One region of the Methylobacterium oryzae genome, then DNA from elsewhere that is predicted to be linked to it. Evidence: predicted binding sites of a transcription regulator. Region 1 holds the regulator's gene; the other holds the start of a gene.
The links. The regulator PhoB, encoded in region 1, activates phosphate uptake and scavenging genes when phosphate is short. The targets are predictions, from matches to a motif close to TGTCATNNANCTGTCAT.

Region 1 (3,552 bases):
CTACCCGAACTGGCAGGGCCTGGCCTGGGCGGGCGCGCTCCTGATCACCACCACCATCCTGGCGCTGTCGATCATCGCGCGCCTCGTGATCAAGCCGCAGGCCTCGCGCTGAGCCCCCTTTCGAGGACACGACGATGAACGCCGCCTCCGCGATCCCCACGGTCGAGCTGAACCGCAACCGCGCCGAAGAGGGCGGCCCCGTGCGGATCGCCGTCAAGGACCTGAACTTCTACTACGGCAGCTTCCACGGGCTGAAGGACGTCAACCTCAACTTCCACGACCGGCAGGTGACGGCGCTGATCGGCCCCTCCGGCTGCGGCAAGTCCACCCTGCTGCGCTGCTTCAACCGGATCTACAGCCTCTACCCGGAGCAGCGCGCGGAGGGCGAGATCCTGCTCGACGGCGAGAACATCCTCAGCCCCTCCGTCGACCTGAACGAGCTGCGCTCGCGCATCGGCATGGTGTTCCAGAAGCCGACGCCGTTCCCGATGTCGATCTACGACAACGTGGCCTTCGGCCTGCGCCTCTACGAGAAGCTGCCGAAATCCGAGCTCGACGGCCGGATCGAGGAATCCCTGCGCAAGGCCGCCCTCTGGGACGAGGTGAAGGACAAGCTCCGGCAGCCCGGGACCGGCCTGTCGGGCGGCCAGCAGCAGCGCCTGTGCATCGCCCGGACGGTGGCGCAGAAGCCGGAGGTGATCCTGTTCGACGAGCCGACCTCGGCGCTCGACCCGATCTCCACCGGCCGCATCGAGGAGCTGATCGAGCAGCTGCGCGACGAGTTCACCATCGTGATCGTCACCCACAACATGCAGCAGGCGGCGCGCATCTCGCAGTTCACCGCCTTCATGTATCTGGGGCAGCTCGTCGAGTTCGGTCCGACCAACCGGATGTTCATGAACCCGACGGAACGCCGCACGCAGGACTACATCACCGGCCGCTTCGGCTAGTCTGCCGGGCCGCTCCGGTCCCGGGACCGCCGCTCGCGTCTCCGGCGCGCCGGCGGGTCCCGCAAGCCTCCCGGAGGGCCGTCCCCGGGACCCCATCGAAGGATCCGCCATGCCCGGCCATATCGTCACCTCCTACGACACCGACCTGGAGAACCTGCGTCGCTCGATCTCGGAGATGGGCGGCGTCGCCGAGAAGATGACCGCGGAGGCGACCGACGCCCTCGTGCGCCGGGACGACACGCTCGCCCAGGCGGTGATCCTCGCCGACAAGCGCCTCGACGCGCTGCAGCGGGACATCGAGGAGCGCGCCGTGCTGCTGATCGCCCGGCGCCAGCCCCTGGCGATCGACCTGCGCGAGACCATCTCGGCGATCCGCGTCTCCGGCGATCTGGAGCGGATCGGCGACCTCGCCAAGAACGTCGCCAAGCGCGTGGTGGCGATCTCCGACCAGGCGCCGGCCCAGAAGATCGTGCTCGGCGTGCGCCACATGAGCGACCTCGCCGAGGGTCAGCTCAAGGACGTGCTCGACGCCTACGGGAGCCGCGACGTCCAGGCGGCCCACGACGTCTGGGAGCGCGACGGCGAGATCGACGCCCTGTACAATTCCCTGTTCCGCGAGCTCCTGACCTACATGATGGAGGATCCGCGCAACATCTCGTTCTGCACGCATCTCCTGTTCTGCGCGAAGAACGTCGAGCGCATCGGCGACCACACCACCAACATCGCCGAGACGATCCACTACCTCGCCACGGGCGAGACGCTGGCGGGTGACCGGCCGAAGAACGACGCGTCGAACTACGCGACCGTGGACGGCGTGCAGGCGCCGTGAGGCGCCGACCCCGGCGCCTTCCTGTGGGCGCGGCCGGGGTCACTCTCCGTGCGGGTTGAGGCGGGGCGGCGCCTCCTGCACCATCCGGGGACCGCCCGCAGAACGAGTCTTCGAACGTGAGCATGCAAGTCCTGATCGTCGAGGACGAGGAGGCCCTGAGCACGCTGCTCCGCTACAACCTGGAGGCCGAGGGCTTCCTGGTGGATTCGGCGGCGCGCGGCGACGACGCCGAGCTGCTCCTGGCGGAGCGGATCCCGGACCTCGTCCTGCTCGACTGGATGCTGCCCGGCCTCTCGGGGATCGAGCTGTGCCGCCGGATCCGGGCGCGCCGGGAGACCGAGCGCCTGCCGGTGATTATGCTCACCGCCCGGGGCGAGGAGGGCGACCGCGTCCGCGGTCTCGGCACGGGCGCCGACGACTACATCGTCAAGCCGTTCTCGGTCCCGGAGCTGCTCGCCCGGATCCGCGCGCTCCTGCGCCGGGCCAAGCCCGCCCACGTCTCGGACCGGCTAGCGGCCGGCGACCTGGAACTCGACCGCACCGGCCACCGCGTCCGCCGCGGCGGCGAGGAGCTGCATCTGGGCCCCACGGAGTTCCGGCTCCTGGAATTCCTGATGCTGGCGCCGGGCCGGGTCTTCTCCCGCGAGCAGCTCCTCGACGGGGTGTGGGGCCACGACGTCTACATCGACGAGCGTACCGTCGACGTCCATGTCGGGCGGCTGCGCAAGGCGCTGAACGGCCCGCGCCAGACCGACCCGATCCGTACGGTCCGGGGCTCGGGCTACGCCTTCGACGAGACCTTCTCGCTGGAGGCCTGAGGCGGCCTCACTGGCCGTCCGGATAGGACTTCGCTCCGGCGCACCGTCATCGCGAGCGCAGCGAAGCGACCCAGGGCGGCGGGACGCCGATGCGCGCGGCGCTGCTGGGTTGCTTCGCTCCGCTCGCAAAGACGGTGGGACGGGCCCGCGAAGATCCGCGCGTCCCGGTCTCCAGGGATTCAGCGCGCCAGCGCCGCGCTCCGGCCCGAGGCGGCCGGCACCGCCTCCAGCGCCGCCAGGACCGTCCCCTCGGTGAGGATCTGCGGCAGCACCTGGGGCTCTCCCGTCCCGGTATAGAGCAGGTAGAGCGGGACGCCGCTGCGCCCGTGCTTCTCCAGGAGGCGGGTAATCTCGGGGTTCTGGTTGGTCCAGTCGCCCTTCATGTAGGTCACGCCGCGCTCGGCCATCGCGGCCCGCACGGCCTTGGTGTTGAGCGAGGTCGCCTCGTTGACCGCGCAGGTGATGCACCACGCGGCGGTCATGTCCACGAAGACGGGGCGGTGCGCGTCGACCAGGGCGTCGAGGCGCGCCTGCGTGAACGGCTCGATCCCGTCGGCGGCGGCCTGCGCGGCCGGCGCGGCGCGGTCCCGGGGCAGGGTGACGGCGAGGGCCCCGACGGCGATCAGCGCCAGCGCGGCGGCGGCCTGCGCGACCCGGCCGGCCCGCGGCGGGGCGGCGCGGCCGTGCTCCCAGGCCCAGGCGGCGAAGCCCACGAGGACGAGGCCGATCAGCGCCGCCAGCAGCCCGCGCGGGTCGACCTGCTGCGCCAGCACCCAGATCAGCCACGCCACGGTGGCGTAGACCGGGAAGGCCAGCACCTGCTTGAGGGTCTCCATCCAGGCGCCCGGCCGCGGCAGCGCCCGCAGGGCCGGCGGCCAGAGGGTCAGGAGCAGGAAGGGCAGGGCGAGGCCGAGGCCGAGGCTCGCGAAGACGGCGAGCGCCACGCCGGCGCTCT
Region 2 (3,552 bases), 1.4 Mb from region 1:
GTCGAGAGCGCGCGCGCGTTCGGGTGCAGGGCGGCGTGCCGGGCGAGGACGTCGGCGGTGGCGTGCGGGATGTTCTCGAACTCGTAGGTCACGACGTCGACGCCGCGGGCGAAATCCGCCAGCGCCGCGGCGTCGTCGTAGGCCGCGCAGGTGGTCCGGGCGGCCACGTCGAAGGCGGGGCTGTCCGCGTCGGGCGCGTAGACATGCGCCTTGAGGCCGTAATCGGCCGCCGCGAGCGCGATCATGCGCCCGAGCTGGCCCCCACCGACGATGCCGAGGATGGAGCCGGGGCCGAGGATCTTGTCCGTCACGCGTTCTCTTCCGTCACCGGCCGTTCGGCCACCGAGGCGCTCTGGGCCGCGCGCCACGCCTCCAGGCGCTCCGCCAGGTCCGGATCGGTCAGCGCCAGGACGGCGGCGGCGAGCAGGGCCGCGTTCACCGCCCCGGCCCGGCCGATCGCCAGGGTCCCCACCGGGATGCCGGCCGGCATCTGGACGATGGAGAGCAGGCTGTCCTGGCCGGAGAGGGCCTTCGACTCCACCGGCACGCCGAAGACCGGCAGGCGGGTCATCGCGGCCGCCATGCCGGGCAGGTGCGCGGCGCCGCCCGCACCGGCGATCACCACCTTGAGGCCAGCTGCGACCGCGCCCTTGGCGAAGGCGACGAGCCGGTCCGGCGTGCGGTGGGCCGACACGATGCGCGCGTCGTACGGTACGCCGAGCGCGTCGAGCGTCTCGGCGGCATGACGCATGGTCGCCCAGTCGGACTGGCTGCCCATGATGATCGCGACCGGAGGAGGCGACGCCATCGTTGATCCCGGCAAAAGAGGGCGCTTACAGGCGGCGCGGGCCCGCGGCAAGGCGGGGCCGGAGGGCGTCCACCGGCATCAGGCGATGATGTCCGGCGTGAGCGCGTCCTCGATGTGATAGATGCGGTCGCGCAGCGTGAGCTTGCGCTTCTTCAGGCGCTGGATCTGGAGCTGGTCCCCGGCGACGCTGCGCTCCAGCGCCTCGATGGCGCTGTCGAGATCCCGGTGCTCCTCGCGCAGCCGCGCCAGTTCGCCCAGGAGGTCCGACTGCGCACCCTCACCCGCCTCGTCCGCCATCGTCACCTGAGAACCCGAAGACCGTTCGTCGCCCGAGAGCATGCGTCACGCTCCGGCGCCGGACAAGGCGGCGCGGTAAGCAATCATCAGACTTAGCAGCAGAAAACGCTTCGACAGGTCCGGCATCCTGTGCCAATCTCGTTGTGTCGAAACGATGACAGGAGATTCGACTCATGTCGCTGCAGACGCATCTGAACCAACTCGCCCGGAAGCACGAAGCCCTCGAGCGCGAGATTCAGGAAGCGATCCACAGACCTTCGGCGAACGACCTCCACATCGCCGAGCTGAAGCGACGGAAACTCCTCCTCAAGGACGAGATCAACAAGCTTCAGGCGGGCAACGACACGTTGCACTGACGCCTGAGACGTCCAATCCGATAGCGAATTCAAGCTGACGACCGCCGCATCGGGAGCCCCGGTGCGGCGGTTTTCTTTTGGCGGACGTCCGGCCTCGGCCACCGCGACCTGGGCGCGGCCTTCTCTCCGGTGGTCACTCCCGCGCGCGCCAGAATGGGCTACTCTGCGGCCCGCCGCCGGAGAGCGGTCCGCGAGGAAACGCCCAACCGATGACGAGAGCCAGCCTGCCGGGCCGCTACCCGGAGATCTACGAATCGGCCTGCCGCGACCCCGAGGCGTTCTGGCTCGGTGCGGCGCGGGCCCTCGACTGGGCGCGGGCGCCGGAGCGGGCCTTCGCGCCGGATTCCGGCCCCTACGGACGCTGGTTCCCGGACGGCACCCTGAACGCCTGCCACAACGCGGTGGACCGCCACGCGGACGGGGCCCGGGCGGATCAGGTGGCGATCCGCTACGACTCGCCCGTGACCGGGACCAAGCGCAGCATCACCTACCGGGCGCTGCGCGACGAGGTGGCGGTGCTGGCCGCCGTGCTGGCCGACCTCGGTGTCGGCAAGGGCGACCGGGTGATCCTGTACATGCCGATGGTGCCCGAGGCGCTGTTCGGCATGCTGGCCTGCGCCCGGCTCGGCGCGGTCCACTCGGTGGTGTTCGGCGGCTTCGCCGCCAACGAGCTGGCGGTGCGGATCGAGGACGCGGCGCCGAAGGTGGTGCTCGCCGCCTCCTGCGGGATCGAGCCGAACCGCGTGGTCGCCTACAAGCCGCTCCTCGACGCGGCGATCGCGGCCTCGCGGCACAAGCCGGAGGCCTGCCTGATCCTCCAGCGCCCGCAAGGGCCCGCGACCCTCGTCGCGGACCGGGATCGCGACTGGGGTGAGACCGTGGCGGCCGCCCGGACGGCGGGGCGGAGCGCGGCGTGCGTGCCGGTCGCCGCCACCGACCCGCTCTACATCCTCTACACCTCCGGCACGACCGGAAAGCCGAAGGGCGTGGTCCGCGATACCGGTGGCTACCTCGTCGCCCTGGCCTGGTCGATGCCGAACCTCTACGGCGTCCAGCCCGGCGAGACCTACTTCTGCGCCTCCGACATCGGCTGGGTCGTCGGCCACTCTTACATCGTCTACGCGCCGCTCCTGCACGGCTGCACCACGGTCCTCTACGAGGGAAAACCTGTCGGCACGCCCGATGCCGGCGCCTTCTGGCGGGTGGTCGCCGAGTACGGGGTGGTCTGCCTGTTCACCGCGCCCACGGCCCTGCGGGCGATCAAGAAGGAGGATTCGAAGGGCGCCCGGATCGCCGATCACGACCTCTCGGCCTTCCGCAGCCTGTTCCTGGCGGGCGAGCGCGCCGATCCCGACTCGGTCGCCTGGGCCGAGCGCGTGCTGGGCCGACCGGTGGTCGACCATTGGTGGCAGACCGAGACCGGCTGGCCGATCGCCGGCAACCCGATGGGCCTCGGCCTCCTGCCGGTGAAGCACGGCAGCACCTGCGTGCCGATGCCGGGCTACCGGGTCGAAGTGCTGGACGAGGGCGGCAAGCCGGTTCCGGCGGGCACCATGGGCACCATCGCGATCCGCCTGCCCCTGCCGCCCGGCTGCCTGCCGACGCTCTGGGGCTCGGACGACCGGATGCGGTCGAGCTACCTCGCCACCTTCCCGGGCTACTACGACACGTCGGATGCCGGGGTGATCGACGCCGACGGCTACATCACGGTCCTGGGACGGACCGACGACATCATCAACGTCGCGGGCCACCGGCTGTCCACCGGCGGCATGGAGGCGGTGCTGGCGAGCCACCCGGACGTGGCGGAATGCGCGGTCATCGGCATCCGCGACGCGCTGAAGGGGGAGGTGCCCTGCGGGTTCGTGGTGCTGAAGGCCGGCGTCGCCCGGCCGACCGAGACGATCGAGCGGGAACTCGTCGCCAAGGTGCGGGACGAGATCGGCCCGGTGGCGGCCTTCAAGCTGGCGCTGACCGTGCCGCGGCTGCCCAAGACCCGATCGGGCAAGATCCTGCGGGCCACCATGAAGCGCATCGCCGATCACGAGCCCTGGACGATGCCGGCGACGATCGACGACGCGGCGGCCCTCGACG

Region 2: LXM90_RS18280 (YdcH family protein) is a predicted target of PhoB. The motif match lies at 1,249-1,265, and genes of this name have one in related genera.

Annotation. Positions count from the first base shown of each region.
Region 1 is NZ_CP090349.1:2,425,470-2,429,021, forward strand. It holds gene pstA (phosphate ABC transporter permease PstA) at 1-112, shown strand, start outside; gene pstB (phosphate ABC transporter ATP-binding protein PstB) at 135-950, shown strand; gene phoU (phosphate signaling complex protein PhoU) at 1,060-1,779, shown strand; gene phoB (phosphate regulon transcriptional regulator PhoB) at 1,902-2,597, shown strand; gene LXM90_RS11620 (protein-disulfide reductase DsbD family protein) at 2,777-3,552, opposite strand, start outside.
Region 2 is NZ_CP090349.1:3,830,971-3,834,522, reverse strand. It holds gene LXM90_RS18295 (5-(carboxyamino)imidazole ribonucleotide synthase) at 1-311, opposite strand, end outside; gene purE (5-(carboxyamino)imidazole ribonucleotide mutase) at 308-808, opposite strand; gene LXM90_RS18285 (YdcH family protein) at 887-1,147, opposite strand; gene LXM90_RS18280 (YdcH family protein) at 1,279-1,461, shown strand; gene LXM90_RS18275 (propionyl-CoA synthetase) at 1,671-3,552, shown strand, end outside.